One region of the Sporosarcina sp. P16b genome, then DNA from elsewhere that is predicted to be linked to it. Evidence: riboswitches for the same ligand, from Rfam matches in the RefSeq annotation. Region 1 holds a riboswitch; each other region holds the start of a gene.
The links. A riboswitch is a leader RNA that binds a small molecule or an ion and turns the genes downstream of it on or off. The one in region 1 is predicted to bind S-adenosylmethionine.

Region 1 (4,192 bases):
AGCATTTCCGACCTTCCAGTCTTAGAGAAGGTTGGGTGCCCAGTAGCAGTTCGTCCAGATGAAAAACTTACCGTTGTAGCAAAAAAAAGAAATTGGGAAATCTTATAAAAAACGTGAAAAGTCCTGATTGAATCAGGGCTCTTCACGTCAAGTCGATTTTAATGTATTAATATATAAACTACCATCTGTCTGAATTTCTGCATAGAGAACATGCTCTGGCTTGGAAATCCCTTGTTTTTTTAGCTGTTCAGTTAGCCACGTGTCGGTTAATTGAAGTTCTCTCATATTTTTCTCTTCTACTATCCCGTTAGTAATAATTTCAGTCGGAATATATTTTGGCGGTGGTGCTGGTGCTTTGACATCTTTCTTTGTAGCATATTTCTCACTTGCATTCAGCATGACACTTAAATTACCATTCGTTTCGAATATCGCGTAATTGACATCTTTCATCGAAAATACCGACTGCTCCCGTAGCATCATATTTATATCATTGAAACTCAACCGTAATTTACGCATGGAACCTTCCAAAATCTTTCCGTTTTGAATGACAATCATCGGTTTATCATCGAGTAATACGCGGAGTTTAATGGATTTGAATGATAAGAAATTGGCAATAATTGTCAACGTCGCCCACAAAACCATTCCATATAAGCCGTTCAAGAATGGCGTTTCAGACTCTCCCGCTAAATTGGCCGCAATTGAACCGATTGTTATACCTGTCACATAATGAAAGAAAGTCAATTGGGACACTTGTTTTTTCCCCATAAAACGCGCCAATATCAACAGCACAACAAATGAGATCACCGTTCGCATAGTCATTTCCCAAAAGGATAATTGCCAAAATTCATCTATGTTCACTGCATACACCTCCAGTAGTCGGAGTATGTGCAAACTATAGAGGTTTATACACTAATTACTTTAATTCCAGTTATAAGGAGTTTTCTGGTAGACATAGTAATTGAGCCAATTGGAGAATAATAAATGCGTGTGGGAACGCCAAGTATTTATAGGTTCTTTGGATGGATCATCGTTCGGATAATAATTTACAGGCATATCAATGTCCGCACCTTTTTCTAAATCGCGGGCATATTCATCTCCTAATGTGTGTGCATCATACTCTAAATGTCCAGTTACCATAATATGTTTTGCATCATTTGAGATCACAATGAATGCACCAGCCTCTTCAGAAGCAGAAAGTAGAGTCAAATCGGGATGATTCTTTATCTCTTCTAATGAAACTCCGGTATGGCGTGAGTGTGGCGCTACATATACATCATTGAATCCACGTGCCAAGTTTACTGTCGGATCGGTAATATCATGTGAGAATACTCCAAAACATTTCTTTGGCAACTCGAACTTTTCAATTCCGTAGTGATGATAAAGAGCCGCTTGAGCACCCCAGCAAATATGGAGGACAGATGTAACATTCGTTTTTGTCCATTCCATGATTTCTTCCAACTCCCTCCAATAGACTACATCTTCAAATTGTAGAAGTTCGATTGGAGCACCCGTGATAATCATGCCATCAAAACGGCGATTTTTCACATGTTCAAAAGTGGTATAGAACGTTTCTAAATGATTCTGACTGACGTTTTTCGAAACATAGCTAGCTGTATTAAGAAATGTGACATTCACTTGTAAAGGTGTATTACCAAGTAATCGGAGCAATTGTAACTCCGTCTTCTCTTTTTCAGGCATCAAGTTCAAAATTAAAATATTGATTGGGCGGATATCCTGTGTTGTCGCACGTTCTTCATCCATAATAAAGATTTTTTCTTCTTTCAATAATTCTACTGCAGGTAAATGTTTTGGTATATTAATCGGCATTCTATTTCCCCCTTGACTTTCATTTATTACAATTTCTATACAAAAAAGCCCTCATTTCTCTTAGATAAGAAAAGGAGGGTTGACCGTTCACCGTTCTTATCTCTCAAGACAACAATCTTGTTGGAGGTAGCACCTTCCTGTATGCACAGAGGTTGCTGAAGCTTCATCAGGCCAAATCCCTCAGCTTCTCTTGATAAGAAATATTTAATTACTGACTATTATAGCATTAATAAATTAATTGTATAGCAGAATTATCAAATTGTTCTGCGCATTTAAGTTTTGTAAATTGTAGATGATATGTTTTGGTGTATAATAGAAATTACCCACTACTTTTCTTCGAGGAGGAGCTTATGAAGTCTTTAGGTATTGTTCGTAAAGTGGATCATCTCGGTAGAATTGTTATTCCAAAAGAACTTCGAAATTCTTTGTCGATCGATAAGGGCGACCCGATTGAAATTTTCGTAGAAGACGATAGAATTATTTTGAGAAAATATCAGATCAACAGAGCGTGTTTTATCACGGGTGATGTGATGGATGAAAACAAACTATTGTCAAACGGAATATATATCAGTCCAAAAGGCGCTAAAATCCTTATGGAACAACTAAAAGATTTCACGTAATACACGACATAAAAGCTTCTTGTAGCTAATTTCCTTATATAAAAAGGACCGAAAACAACTTCTGCAGTTGTCTTCAGTCCTTTTGTTTAATTGCCACATATCTTCCCGCCGGCAACCATTCCATTACGTTAAGCTATTAATAAACTCTTCGATCTCTTCCTTAGTTTTACGATTCTTACTGACAAAACGACCTGTCTCCGTTCCTTCGCTGAATGCTACGAAGCTAGGAATACCGAATATATCCAACTGACTGCATAAATCTATAAATTCATCACGATCAATTGTAACAAATTCATACTCTGCAAATTCTGTTTCCAATGTCGGCAAGAATGGTTCAATTACTCTGCAATCTGCACACCAATCTGCAGTGAATAAGAAAATCACCTTCTCCTCTTGTTTAAGTTGCTCAAATTGCTCAAGAGATTCTAACTTTTTCAATTTCCAACACTCCTCTAAATGAATAGTATACGCACACTATAACACTTATTCCTGCATTTCTTCCTTTCAGACGACTTATGCTATTTCCTTTCACTTGGTTAAATTCAAGATGTTTTTTTATAATTAACTCCCAAAACACGAACGTTCACAAATAATTCAATAATACCGTTCGCGTTTAACAGTTTTTCGTTTTTTCTGGAAAAGCAATTGACAATAGTTTTTGACGTGTTATGATTAATTCTAAATTAATAGTTGCTAAACAATTTTGACGAAGACATACCTTCCTGAAAAGAATTTTCCAGAGAGCTGACACAGTGGTGAAAGTTAGCAAATTCCGAGGTTGGGGGCACTTCCGAATTGATTCGCTGAACATTTTAGTAGGCTGATCCGTCACATGCACGTTACGCATGCTGAATGAAGGCTGCAATTGCAGCAAAACAAGGGTGGTACCGCGTTAGTTTATTGAGCTTTTCGCCCCTTACTTATATGTAAGGGATGAAAGGCTTTTTTATTTTACCTATAAGGGGGGTAGCGCGCAACTTACATAGACGATCAATTGTACTTAGCTTTTCCAACAAAAAAATCCACTACAAACAATTGAAGGAGAGAATGAATATCATGGCTTTTAAAATACTTATTAGTGATCCACTTAGCGAAGACGGAATTTTCCCATTACGACAGGCAGAAGGTTTTGAAATAGTAATGGAGACGGACCTGACACCAGATCAGCTGAAAGAACGTATTAAGGATTTCGATGCATTACTAGTACGCAGTCAGACAACAGTTACAAAAGAATTGTTGGAAGCAGCTGATCAATTAAAGATCATTGGTCGTGCAGGTGTAGGAGTCGATAATATCGATTTGGACGCAGCTACCGAAAAAGGAATTATCGTTGTGAATGCGCCGGATGGCAATACAAACTCTGCAGCCGAGCACACAGTTGCAATGATGATGTCCATGGCACGCAAAATCCCTCAAGCTTTCAACTCGTTAAAAAACAATAAATGGGATAGAAAATCATTCCTTGGCGTGGAATTGAAAGACAAAACTTTGGGAATTATTGGACTTGGCCGCATCGGGGCTGAAGTTGCAAGACGTGCAAGAGGACAACGTATGAATGTAGTGGCGTATGACCCCTACTTAACGGAAGATATCGCGAAAAAATTGGGCATAGAAATTGGAACTGTAGATGAAGTGCTTGAAGTAGCTGATTTCATTACAGTTCATACGCCTTTACTTAAAGAAACACGTAGAATGATCAACAAAGAAGCATTCGAGAAAATGAAAGACGGCGTACAAATTATCAA
Region 2 (4,192 bases), on a different contig from region 1:
GGCTGCTTCGGCTACAGTCGGTCTGATAGGCAAGGAAGGGCTACTCATACGACGCGTCCTCTTCCCTCTAAGTTATTATCTATTGACTGCAGGTTTCTTGGGAATGGCAATTATTCATGGAATCTTCAATATCTGGCTACTCATTGCAATCATCATTGTTGTTGGTTTTATAATGAAGATGTCCACAGATAAACGTAAGTTGTCTGCAAATATCTTGCGACAGCCATCATAAATAGCAACAATAAAAAAGAGCCTTATGGCTCTTTTTTCATACTGTTATTCATTTATCTTCGTGTGAGTACTTTCAAGCAAAATCAGCTTCGCTTTTTGGTTTCTCCCGTCACGATAGCCTGACAAACTGCCATCTTTCGCAATAACACGGTGACAAGGCACCACAACCATCACAGGATTCTTGCCTATTGCAGATGCTACAGCACGAACAGATGAAGATTTCCCAATCTGTTCCGCAATTTCTGAATAAGTCATAGTTTCACCATACGGTATTCGTTGCAGTGCTTCCCATACTTGCAGTTGAAACGATGTTCCTTTTAAATCAAGTGGTATCACTGAAAAATCTTTCGTTGTACCCGATAAGTACTCCTTCATCTTGCTTATATAGACTCCGAGCTTTGTTTCATCTTCTATTAAGTCAACTGTATCAAACCGGTACGACCAGTCCTTCATACGTTCTACACTATCTTCAGCTAGTCCGGCATAGCACAGTCCCTGTTTTGTAGCAGCTATTGTTACAATCCATTCATTAAAATCAAAATTTGTCCAATAAATCAGTTACGCCACTCCCCTTTCATCCGAACAACTTCAAGCCTACAGCACCGAAAATAATGAGCGATAAAAAGAAGAGACGTTTGATGCTAGCAGATTCTTTGAATATCAAAATCCCCATCAATACGGCTCCTGCCGCTCCTAACCCTGTCCATACCGCATACGCTGTACTCATCTGTATTTCGCGCATAGCAAGAGACAGGAAAACAAAACCAAAACCAAAAATCCCCACAATGAGTAACAGTCTTTTAATTGAACGCTTCTGTAAATAATAATTAATACTCACCACACCGAAAATCTCACCGAGACTGGCAATAACCAAATACACCCAAGCCACTGTCAGCCACCTCCTTCTGTATCGGCTTTTTCATCTGTTGTCAGCTTAATGCCCACTACCCCAATGACGATGAATCCGATGAAGGTCAGCGTAACCCACGTAAAACCTGCTTGAAAGAAGAATATATCCACTAATAGGATTGCAGCGGCACCAGAGCCGGTAAATACAGCGTATACCGTGCCGGCAGGTAATCTTTCACATGCTTTTATAATGAAATAAAAACTCAATACAATCGCCATAACCGTTCCGGTCCATTGCATTACAGTTTCAGAATAACGAAGACCGACTACCCAGAAGATCTCTATAACAGCCGCCAATGCGACATAGCCCCAAGCCAAAATGAAAATCTCCTTTCCATTATGAATAGTATCTATCAGTATAACAAATCTTTTACTGAAACAAAAAAATCAATAACTGATGTTAAAAGGAAACTTGCATCTAGTATATCTGCATGATAGAATAAATCCGTCAACAGTTTTTCCTATATTATGAATATTCTTATCGAGAGAGACGGAGGGATAGGCCCAGCGATGTCTCAGCAACCAGCCATAGGCACGGTGCTAATTCCAAGGGTGACAACCACCTTGAAGATGAGAATACTGTATACACTTGTATGTTCGAGGGCCTATTCGAAAAGAAGAGGTTCTTTTTTATTTTGCCGGGGGGGATGGATATTCATGACAAACAACGGATTAGAAACTAGATTAGTACAACTTGGAAACCACAGTGATGAGAAAACCGGAGCAGTCAATACACCGATATACTTGTCAACAGCATACCACCATGAAGGTCTAGGCAAGTCCACGGGATATGATTACACACGAACAAAAAACCCTACGCGTTCTATCCTAGAGGATGGAATTGCAAACCTAGAATCAGGTGACCAAGGATTTGCATGCAGTTCTGGAATGGCAGCCATTCAACTTATTTTATCTTTATTTAAAACAGGTTCGGAACTATTGGCGCCTGAAGACTTATATGGCGGTACCTATCGCCTGTTTAATCAATATGAAGAAACGTATAATATTAAGACGCGTTACTTATCGTTCGATGATGTTTCAGAAGTCGAGCAAGCGATTACTGATCGTACAAAAGCGATCTTCTTGGAAACGCCTACAAATCCATTAATGCAAAACATAGCCATCAGTACGTATGCGGAATTGGCTAAAAAACATGATTTATTGCTAATTGTCGACAATACGTTTTTAACACCTTATTTCCAGCGGCCAATTGAGGAAGGCGCAGATATTGTCATTCATAGCGCAACGAAATATATCGGTGGACATAATGATGTGCTTGCAGGTCTAGTCGTGGCAAAAGGTGAGGATTTATGCGAACGTCTATTTACCAATCATAATGCGATTGGAGCTACATTGTCTCCTCTTGATTCATGGCTTGTCGTACGCGGTCTAAAAACTTTGCATTTACGCATGAAACAGCATGATGCAAATGCGAAAATGATGGTCTCTTATTTAGAACAAGAACCTCTTATTGCCGACGTGCTCTACGCTGGAATCGGTGGTATGTTATCATTCCGAGTACAAAATAGTGAGTGGGTCGGGCCATTCCTTGAAAATATGAACTTAATTTCATTCGCCGAGAGTTTGGGCGGTGTGGAAAGCTTCATTACGTATCCGACTACACAGACGCATATGGATATCCCATTAGAAGAACGTAATCGTCGTGGAGTAGACGACCGTTTGCTCCGTTTCTCAGTGGGAGTAGAAGATGTAGAAGATTTGATTGCGGATGTAAAACAAGCCCTTTATGCTGCAAAAGAAGTAGTAGAAGGCGTAAAAGTTCAATAATAGTAAACAATACAACTCGAACAGTCAATTTAACTATGACAGTTCGAGTTATTTTAATTCATTTATAGCAAGACACGACCGATTGAATCTATACAAAAAAGCATCCAATTATATTGAATGCTTTTCTTTATTAATGAGCTTGATGCCATTTTTTCTTTTCACTCGCATAGACGACCGCTGCCGGTGCTGCGATAAACGTAAGCGCCGCCATTCCGGCGAACATACCCGCCAGTTCTTTACTTCCAAAGGAAAATCCAGTTGCTGCACCTAATACAATTCCTGCTAATACCGCCAACGCAACAATCTTATACATGTTAGACCCCCGACCTTTCATTTGTAAGACGCGATCGTCTCTCTGATTTATTCGTTGCTTTTATCATACTCTCATTGAGAACCTTTTTCAAGTACAATTGAGAATCTTTTTCAATGTTTGTTAACATGTACTATTATCGTATGTTGTAAGCAGTAGTTTAATGTGCAAGAAACAAAAAAACGTCAAGGCTTTTACACCTTGACGTTCAAATTTTTTTATTCTTCTAGTAGTTTTAATGATTCACGATTAAAGGCTGGAAGATCATCAGGTGTACGGCTTGTTACAAGTTGATTCTGACAGACTACGACTTCTTTGTCAGCGTATTTTGCACCCGCATACTCCATGTCTACGCGAATGGACGTATATCCCGTTGCATCGCGTCCTTCAAGTGATTTTGCTGTTATGAGCAATTGTGGACCATGACAAATTGCAAATACAGGTTTTTTTGCATCCATAAATTCTTTGACAAACTTTACGAAACGATCATCTGCACGTAAAATATCCGGTGAAAATCCACCTGGAATAAACAATGCGTCATAATCTGACGATTTGACGTCAGCAATTGCTCTATCAATTTTCACTTTAGTATTTTCTTTCATACCCGTTACTTCTGATCCTGCTTCCGCACCGATCACTTCTACTTCATGTCCAGCTTCTTTATAAGCAGCAGCTGGTTTCAAGTATTCCGAGTCCTCGAACATATCTCCAAGTACTGTTGCAATTTTAGCCATAATGCTTACCACTCCTTATATGATGTTCTATAAATACTATTCCACATTATAAAGAGACTAAACATTATCACCCGAGATCTAGTTCCCCTTCAGCCGCCAAGTGAGTTATCATATTACTAGTTAATAAATATCTTTGTAGCTGAGTAGAGTCCTCCCCTACTCGTATAATTATGTCTACATGGGGGCACATATATAGTACAGAGCTGTATGTAGGGATGAC
Region 3 (4,192 bases), on a different contig from region 1:
TTTGCTGAGCAGCGCGGTGTGAAGATTACAAACGTATTCGATACTCACTTGCATGCGGATCATATTTCAGGTGGTCGGCAGATCGCAAAAACTACGGGTGCAACGTATTGGCTGCCACCGAAAGATGCCGAAGAGGTAGTATTTGAATATGCTGCATTAGAAGGCGATATGTCCATTCAGATAGGTGATACGAGAATCGATATTCAAGCGCTTTATTCGCCAGGACACACCATTGGTTCGACTTCATTTATCGTAGACGACAGTTATTTGATGACAGGTGATATTTTGTTCATTGATTCGATTGGACGTCCTGATTTAGCAGGTTTAGCAGAAGATTGGGTAGGCGACTTGCGTGAGTCATTGTATAGCCGCTATAAAGAATTGTCGAAGGATTTAACTGTCTTACCAGCTCACTTCATGATTATAGACGAGTTGAATGAAGACGGTAGCGTGTCGGAGAAGCTCGGCGTATTGTATGAGCAAAATCACGGCTTGAACATTGAGGATGAAAAAGAGTTTAGAGAGTTAGTCGCGGGGAACTTGCCTCCACAGCCTAACGCGTATCAGGAAATCCGCCAGACGAACATGGGGAAAATCCAGCCTGACGAGGAAACGCAACGCGAGATGGAGATTGGCCCGAATCGCTGTGCGGTACGGTAAATAGGTAATTTAATTCATATGAAAAAAATTTAAAGGAGAAGGTATATATGAATACAACAACATTTTTAGATGCAAAAGGCCTGGCATGTCCAATGCCAATCGTACGGGCAAAGAAAGCAATGAAGGATATGCAAACAGGAGAAGTTCTTGAGATTCATACGACAGATAAAGGATCAGTATCCGACCTGACAGCATGGGCTGCTTCTGGCAATCATGAAATAAAAGATCAGCAACAAGAGTCTGATGTCTTTAAATTCTGGATCCAAAAAGGTTAAACTAAGGATAGAGGGAATGGCTGTCTCCCTCTTACGTCGGGAAGAAGGGAGGACATCATGACAATTCCATTTATTATCACGATCTTCCTCATTGGATTCGTCGGCTCATTCCTTTCCGGTATGATTGGAATCGGTGGCGCAATTGTCAAATATCCAATGTTGCTATTTATTCCTGCATTACTTGGTTTTGCTGCATTTACACCACATGAAGTAGCCGGAATTACTGCAGTGGAAGTTTTCTTTGCATCACTTTCAGGTGTTTTAGCGTATAGAAAGAGTAATCTGATCTTGAAGCCACTCGTCCTTTATATGGGAATCAGTGTATTAGTCGGCAGTGTACTTGGCGGTGCTGGGTCTAGTATGCTTTCAGAAGCTACCGTCAACGTAATCTACGGTATTCTAGCCGTCATGGCGGCTATTATGATGTTTATACCAAAAAAAGGACTCGACAATCAGCCGATCGATGAGATTACATTCAATCGCTTCATTGCTTCAAGTGCAGCCTTTATCGTCGGCTTGGCGGCTGGAATCGTCGGAGCTGGCGGCGCATTTATCGTGGTACCGATTATGCTCGTGATACTAAAAATCCCCACACGCGTCACGATTGCTACATCCCTAGCAATTACGCTGTTGTCATCGGTGGGCTCGGCATCAGGCAAGCTCTTAACAGGCCAAGTACCCTATGGACCAGCTGTTGTTCTGATTATCGCTAGCATCATTGCCGCTCCGATCGGTGTAAAAGTGAGCCGGATAGTAAACACCAAAGTACTACAAAGCATTCTAGCCGTACTCATCATGGCTTCCGCTGTGAAAATATGGTGGGACATATTCTAACCAATCACAACCGCCAGCACATCGTTCAATGAACTTGTGCTGGTGATTTTTTGTGTGAAGTCATAAGTGGAAAAATCATTAAATTCACTTCTACTCTGGCAGGTGGCTCCAGTTTAGTAAATATGGAAGTCTTTATACGTAACTACAATTGGCATAGTAAACTAGTTGATCAGCGTGGAAGGCGGCGACTCCCGATGGATCAGCCCGACAGGTGAGACAACTAAAGGGAGCTTGCGACCTAGTTGGCTCACCGCGGGCCCATGGGAAAGCGTCCGCCTGGAACGCTGATCAACGGTGCCTTCACTTTACTTAATTTAATCAAATGTATTAAAAGTAATACGGATTTCAAAACATTCAATTAAATTACCTTGCAATAGACTAGGAATAGCCGTATACTATTTTTCAACGATGGAAAACGAATAGACATACTCTTATCAAGAGAGGCGGAGGGATTAGGCCCTGTGATGCCCGGCAACCGGCGAAAGCAAAGGTGCTACTTCCTACAAACTTTCAATAGTTTGGAAGATAAGGGAGGAATGAGCGAAAGCAGAGCCCTCTTCTTATTATGGAAGATGGCTTTTTCTGTACTTAGCGAATCGTCCTCTTGTGTTTTTCTTGTCTAGTTCTAGGAGGAAGTTGTCCGAGGAGTTTCGGTGTTCCATCAATACATAAAAAAGGGGAATGGTTATGACGAATTTACAGCCAGAAACGATATTATTACACGGAGGGCAAAAGCCGGATCCAGAAACAGGCTCACGTGCCTTGCCGATTCATCGTACGACTTCTTATGTATTCAGAGACACGGAGCACGCACAAAACTTATTCGCCTTGAAAGAAGCCGGCAATATCTATACAAGAATTACGAACCCGACAGTAGCTGTCTTTGAAGAGCGTGTCGCACAGTTAGAAGGTGGAACAGCTGCAGTGGCATTGTCTTCTGGAATGGCGGCGATTGCTTTCTCTATTATGAACATCGCTGAAGCGGGCGATGAAATCGTTGCAGCCAGCAATCTCTACGGTGGCACATATAACTTATTTGCTGTGACATTACCACGCTATGGCATCAACGTGAAGTTTGTTGATGCGTCCGATCCAAAGAACTTTGAAGCAGCTATTACGGATAAAACGAAAGCGTTGTTTGCAGAAACAATTGGTAACCCAAGTTTGCAAGTTCTTGACGTGGAAGCTGTTGCGAACATCGCACATGACAATGGAATCCCATTGCTAGTAGATAATACATTCCCGTCTCCTTATGGATCAAATCCTATCGAGTACGGTGCAGATGTAGTGATCCACTCAGCGACGAAATGGATTGGCGGACACGGTACGACCATCGGTGGTGTAGCTGTGGATGCAGGGAAATTCGATTGGACGCAAGGGAGATTCCCAGGCTTTACAGAGCCGGACGAATCCTATCATGGCTTACGTTACGGAATCGATACAGCCGCTGCAGCTTTTACAACGAAACTGCGCGTACAATTGTTGAGAGACTTCGGCCCTTGTCTATCACCGGATAGTGCATTCAACTTGTTACAAGGTTTGGAAACCCTTCATTTACGCGTACCACGCCACAATGAAAATGCACAAAAAGTCGCGGCATTCTTGCAAGAACACCCAGCAGTAGAATGGGTGACCTATACTGGCCTAGAAGATCATCCAACAGCGGAACTAGCAAATAAATATTTGAAAAACGGCTATGGTTCAATTATCGTATTCGGTATCAAAGGTGGACGCGATGCAGGAAGACAAGTAATCGACAATGTAGAAATTTGGTCTCATGTAGCGAATGTGGGAGATGCGAAGTCATTAATCATTCATCCGGCATCCACAACTCATCAGCAGTTGTCTGTGGAAGATTTGAAAGACTCAGGCGTTAGCGAAGAGCTAATCCGCTTATCTGTAGGGTTGGAGTCAGCAGAGGATATTATTGCAGATTTGAAACAAGCCATCGAAAAAGCAGCAAACTAATATATATAAAGAACACCGTCGCATTTGCGACGGTGTTCTTTTCTTTACTATCGTTGTATTCGATTTTTCTCATCTTTGAGTGATTTGAACAGCGAAACAACCATCATAATGAGTATGATTGAGAATGGCAAAGCGGCAATAATGATGACGTTTTGCAGTGCATCCAATCCTCCAACATATAATAGAATAATGGCGATGGCAGATTGAATGACGCCCCATATCACTTTCAAATTATTCGGTGGAGTCAATGAACCGTATGACGACTGCATGCCGAGTACAAATGTAGCTGAATCTGCTGATGTGATAAAGAACGATGTAATCAATAAGATTGCAATGATCGATATGATGAATGATAAAGGTAATTCGCTGAACATTTCAAAGATCGTCAATTCAGTTGCACTCGCAGCCAAGTCGATGATGCCAGCTTTTTGCGTTTCGATTGCTGTCGTCCCAAA
Region 4 (4,192 bases), on a different contig from region 1:
TATTGCTTTTTTTAGCATGTCACTATAAGGACCTGCAGTTGCACCAAAGTGAATATTTTTATCGTCATCCGATTTTTCAGTAGACTTTTCTTCTCCACAAGCCGCTAATGCCGCAACTAACGCAGTTAGAATGAATGCAAGTACCAGTTTCTTCATAATCCATCTCTCCCCTATTATCTTTTATCTATCATTTTTGAAAAACGATCCCCACCAAATTGAATCAACTGCACCAGTACAATTAGAATGGCGACGGTGACAAGCATAATACTGTCATCATATCGGTAATAGCCAAAACGTATTGCGAGGTCCCCAATTCCACCTCCGCCAACAAATCCAGCCATTGCTGAATAGGCAACTAAGTTGATTAACGTCAGTGTAAGTCCTTGGATAATACTCGACTTTGATTCAGGCAATAACACATTCCAAATAATCATCCAGGGCGAAGCACCCGTTGAAATTGCTGCTTCTATAACCCCTTTATCAATTTCACGCATGGATGTTTCAACAATCCTTGCAAAGAAAGGAATGGCTGCAACGGAAAGCGATACACTGGCAGCTGCTGGTCCAATCGTACTTCCGACAATCAGTTTCGTCAAAGGTATTAGAGCCACAAGTAGTATAATAAATGGGATAGAGCGAATGATGTTGACGAGAAACCCAACCACCGAATTAATTGCACGATTCTCTAAAAATAATCCTCTATCTGTTGTAAATAACAGAACGCCAAGCGGCAATCCAATAATCAGCGCAATCGTAAGTGAGATGCCGATCATGTACAATGTTTCACCAAATGCTTTTGTAATATCCGGCATGAGGTCCATGATGTGAGATAGATCAAACATGTTGTCGGATCACCTCCACTTGTGCGTTTTGTTCAAGTATGTATGCAATCGCTTGCTCCACTTCTTCACGCTCACCTTGTAACTCCATCAAGAAAATCCCAAGTGCTCGTTCTTGAATATATTCAATCGAACCATGCAGGAAGTTTCCTTTGACCTTATATTTCTGCATCGTATCGGAAATTACACCCTCCATCGCTACTTCACCTTTAAATGTGATTTTTATCAATGTACCGACCAAATTGGACATGACGGCTTCAGGAATATCGTAAGACACCACACTGCTGATAAACTCCTTCGTTAATGGTTGAACTGGATGAGAAAAGATGTCATATACTTGCCCTTCTTCTATCACTTTTCCGTCTTGCATAATCGCCATGCGATCACAAATCTCTTTTACCACATTCATCTCGTGCGTAATTAAAACAATGGTGATATTCATTTCTCGATTGATCTTTTTTAACAATCGTAAAATGGACATGGTCGTGTTAGGGTCCAGTGCGGATGTCGCTTCATCACAAAGCAAAACGGATGGATTATTGGCTAGTGCTCTCGCAATACCAACGCGTTGTTTCTGTCCCCCGCTTAGCTGGGCAGGATATACATTGCGTTTGTCAGACAGCCCCACCATTTCGAGAAGTTCCATTACACGGCTCTCTATTTTATCTGAAGGCATTTTTGCTGCTTGTAAAGCGAATGCGATATTTTCGAAAATGGTCTTTTGACTAATTAAATAAAAGTGTTGAAAAATCATTCCGATCTTCAAGCGTGCCCGCCGAAGCTTGATTCCTGAAAGTTTCGTTAAGTTTACACCATCTATTAAAATAGTGCCGCTCGTTGGCCTTTCCAACAAATTCAAACAACGTATAAGAGAACTTTTTCCGGCCCCTGAATAACCGACAATGCCAAATATTTCTCCAGTCTCGATGTCTAGTGATACGTCATCTACACCTTTTATCACTTTTTCTTTTGTCTGATATTCCTTAGACAAATGTTGAAATTGGATCATGTTCTCACTTCTTTCTACATTCAAGTAAATACTAATCATCAACAGTTGGTTATAGTTTATTTCTAAATAAAAAAATCTTTCATTTTTCTAAATGAAAGAGGGACTGAAATATTCTCAGCTTATCTCTCAGATGGAAAACCATACTGTAGGATTTGGCACCTTCCTTGTATTATGCAAGGGGTTGCTGGACATCATCGGGCCATTTCCCTCCGTCGCTCTTGATAAGAGATTGCTATTAAATTATATGCATAAAACATATACTAATCTGAATTAATAAAACTGTCAAGGTGAATAACGCCAATTCATCAGAATATCCGACTTATTCTATCAGTTTTAAATTCCATTAACTAGTTTTGGCAATTCTCTAGAATCGAATAACCATCCTTCTATTGAAAAGTCTAGTATGATCTATGTATACTTAACGCACATACCCTATCAAAGAAAGAAGGAATAGACTATGGCATTATCCAACCGATTACAACAACTCCCTCCGCATTTCTTTACATTATTATTAAATAAAATAGAAAAGGCTATGGATGAAGGCAGAGATGTGATTAACCTAGGACGTGGAAATCCTGATCAGCCAACACCTCCTCATATTATTAAAGCATTACAAGAAGCAGTTGAAGATCCAGCTACACACGGTTATTCTCCATTTCGGGGGACACTTGCTTTAAAACAAGCAGTCGCTGAATATTATCAGCGTGAATACAATGTCACGATTGATCCCGAAACAGAAGTTGCGGTACTTGGCGGTACAAAAATAGGTGTCGTAGAACTACCTCTTGCTATTATGAATGAAGGTGAATTATTATTGCTGCCAGACCCGGGTTATCCTGATTACTTATCCGGCGTCAGCTTAGCAGGTATTCGATATGATACGATGCCGCTACGTAAGGAGAATGGATTTCTCCCTGATTACGATAAATTAACGGATGATCAGAAAAAAGATGCCAAGCTCATGTACTTAAACTATCCAAGTAATCCAACGGGTGTTACAGCCACACCCGAGTTTTATGAAAAAACGGTGGCATTTGCCAAAGAACATCAGATTGCGGTCTTACAAGATTTTGCGTATGGTGGCATTGGTTTTGAAGGTAAGAAACCGATTAGTTTTTTACAAACTGAAGGAGCAAAGGAAGTCGGCATTGAAATGCTATCTCTTTCCAAAATATATAATATGGCTGGCTGGCGAGTCGGTTTTGCAGTCGGCAACTCTGAAATAATAGAAGCATTAAATGTATTGCAAGACCATTTATTCACTGGCATCTTCCCAGCAATTCAACGTGCAGCTATTGAAGCATTGACGGGTCCCCAACAATGCGTTGAAGAGCTAGTGGCGCTCTATGAAGGGCGTCTGACGGTATTGCTAACGGAATGTGAACGCATTGGTTGGGATGTTACAGCTCCTACAGGCTCATTTTTTGCTTGGCTTCCTGTCCCGGAAGGCTTTACAAGTGAAACCTTCGCTGACTTATTACTGGATAAAGCAGACGTCGCGGTATCGCCAGGGAACGGATTTGGTGTATACGGAGAAGGATATATTCGTGTCGGGTTGTTGGAAAGTGAAGACCGGTTGCAAGAAGCAGTTCGCCGCATTGAAAAGCTCGGTTTATTTAAGTAACAAGATATAATTCCGCTATCACTTCATTATATAAAAAGCCTCCTTACTCATACCAGTATTTCTGGAATGGCAAGGAGGCTTTCACATGTATAAATAAATCATTTAAGCTATAGATTTTCTGAAATACATTAATCAAGTTCTACGTTATCCAGTAATGCACGCACTTCATCTGTCGTATTTGTATTCATTAATTCATTTCTAAGTTCAGCTGCCCCACGGAATCCTTTAACATAAATCTTAAAGAATCGACGTAATGGTTTAAACAATCGTGGTTCAAGTTCTGTCGAGTATTTATCAAAAAGATCTAAATGAAGGCGCAAAAGATCCAGCAATTCTTTATGATCATGCTCTCTCTTCACTTTTTCAAATGCAAATGGATTATTAAAAATTCCACGTCCAATCATAACCCCATCGACGCCGTACTTTTTCACAAGCTCCATACCCATTTGACGATCGAGAATATCTCCATTGATCGTCAGCAACGTGTCGGGCGCTATTTCATCACGAAGTTTCTTAATCTCCGGAATCAATTCCCAATGCGCGCTCCCATTACTCATTTCTTTGCGAGTACGAAGATGAATCGACAAGTTCGCAATATCTTGCTCCAGTACATGTCTAAGCCATGTGTGCCATTCCTCAATGTCTGTATAGCCAAGACGAGTCTTTACACTAACAGGTAATCCGCCAGCTTTTGCTGCTTGAATAATTGCCGCAGCTGTT

Region 2: another riboswitch for S-adenosylmethionine. It lies ahead of CSV77_RS09765 (methionine biosynthesis PLP-dependent protein); the one in region 1 lies ahead of metA (homoserine O-acetyltransferase MetA).
Region 3: another riboswitch for S-adenosylmethionine. It lies ahead of CSV77_RS11000 (O-acetylhomoserine aminocarboxypropyltransferase/cysteine synthase family protein); the one in region 1 lies ahead of metA (homoserine O-acetyltransferase MetA).
Region 4: another riboswitch for S-adenosylmethionine. It lies ahead of CSV77_RS09105 (methionine ABC transporter ATP-binding protein); the one in region 1 lies ahead of metA (homoserine O-acetyltransferase MetA).

Annotation. Positions count from the first base shown of each region.
Region 1 covers NZ_PDYO01000002.1:496,348-500,539, forward strand. Annotated here, with positions in the region: gene CSV77_RS05510 (HAD family hydrolase) at 1-108, shown strand, start outside; gene CSV77_RS05515 (YetF domain-containing protein) at 148-852, opposite strand; gene metA (homoserine O-acetyltransferase MetA) at 919-1,827, opposite strand; SAM riboswitch class I at 1,921-2,027, opposite strand; gene CSV77_RS05525 (AbrB/MazE/SpoVT family DNA-binding domain-containing protein) at 2,178-2,447, shown strand; gene CSV77_RS05530 (thioredoxin family protein) at 2,571-2,885, opposite strand; gene serA (phosphoglycerate dehydrogenase) at 3,504-4,192, shown strand, end outside.
Region 2 covers NZ_PDYO01000006.1:172,732-176,923, reverse strand. Annotated here, with positions in the region: gene CSV77_RS09785 (L-lactate permease) at 1-232, shown strand, start outside; gene CSV77_RS09780 (methylated-DNA--[protein]-cysteine S-methyltransferase) at 277-786, opposite strand; gene CSV77_RS09775 (DMT family transporter) at 806-1,120, opposite strand; gene CSV77_RS09770 (DMT family transporter) at 1,123-1,458, opposite strand; SAM riboswitch class I at 1,616-1,717, shown strand; gene CSV77_RS09765 (methionine biosynthesis PLP-dependent protein) at 1,798-2,928, shown strand; gene CSV77_RS09760 (hypothetical protein) at 3,059-3,241, opposite strand; gene CSV77_RS09755 (type 1 glutamine amidotransferase domain-containing protein) at 3,457-3,972, opposite strand.
Region 3 covers NZ_PDYO01000008.1:89,829-94,020, forward strand. Annotated here, with positions in the region: gene CSV77_RS10985 (MBL fold metallo-hydrolase) at 1-660, shown strand, start outside; gene CSV77_RS10990 (sulfurtransferase TusA family protein) at 708-935, shown strand; gene CSV77_RS10995 (sulfite exporter TauE/SafE family protein) at 993-1,769, shown strand; SAM riboswitch class I at 2,198-2,301, shown strand; gene CSV77_RS11000 (O-acetylhomoserine aminocarboxypropyltransferase/cysteine synthase family protein) at 2,457-3,737, shown strand; gene CSV77_RS11005 (glycine betaine uptake BCCT transporter) at 3,785-4,192, opposite strand, start outside.
Region 4 covers NZ_PDYO01000006.1:37,460-41,651, reverse strand. Annotated here, with positions in the region: gene CSV77_RS09115 (MetQ/NlpA family ABC transporter substrate-binding protein) at 1-156, opposite strand, end outside; gene CSV77_RS09110 (methionine ABC transporter permease) at 174-842, opposite strand; gene CSV77_RS09105 (methionine ABC transporter ATP-binding protein) at 835-1,848, opposite strand; SAM riboswitch class I at 1,965-2,076, opposite strand; gene CSV77_RS09100 (pyridoxal phosphate-dependent aminotransferase) at 2,306-3,472, shown strand; gene CSV77_RS09095 (tRNA dihydrouridine synthase) at 3,601-4,192, opposite strand, start outside.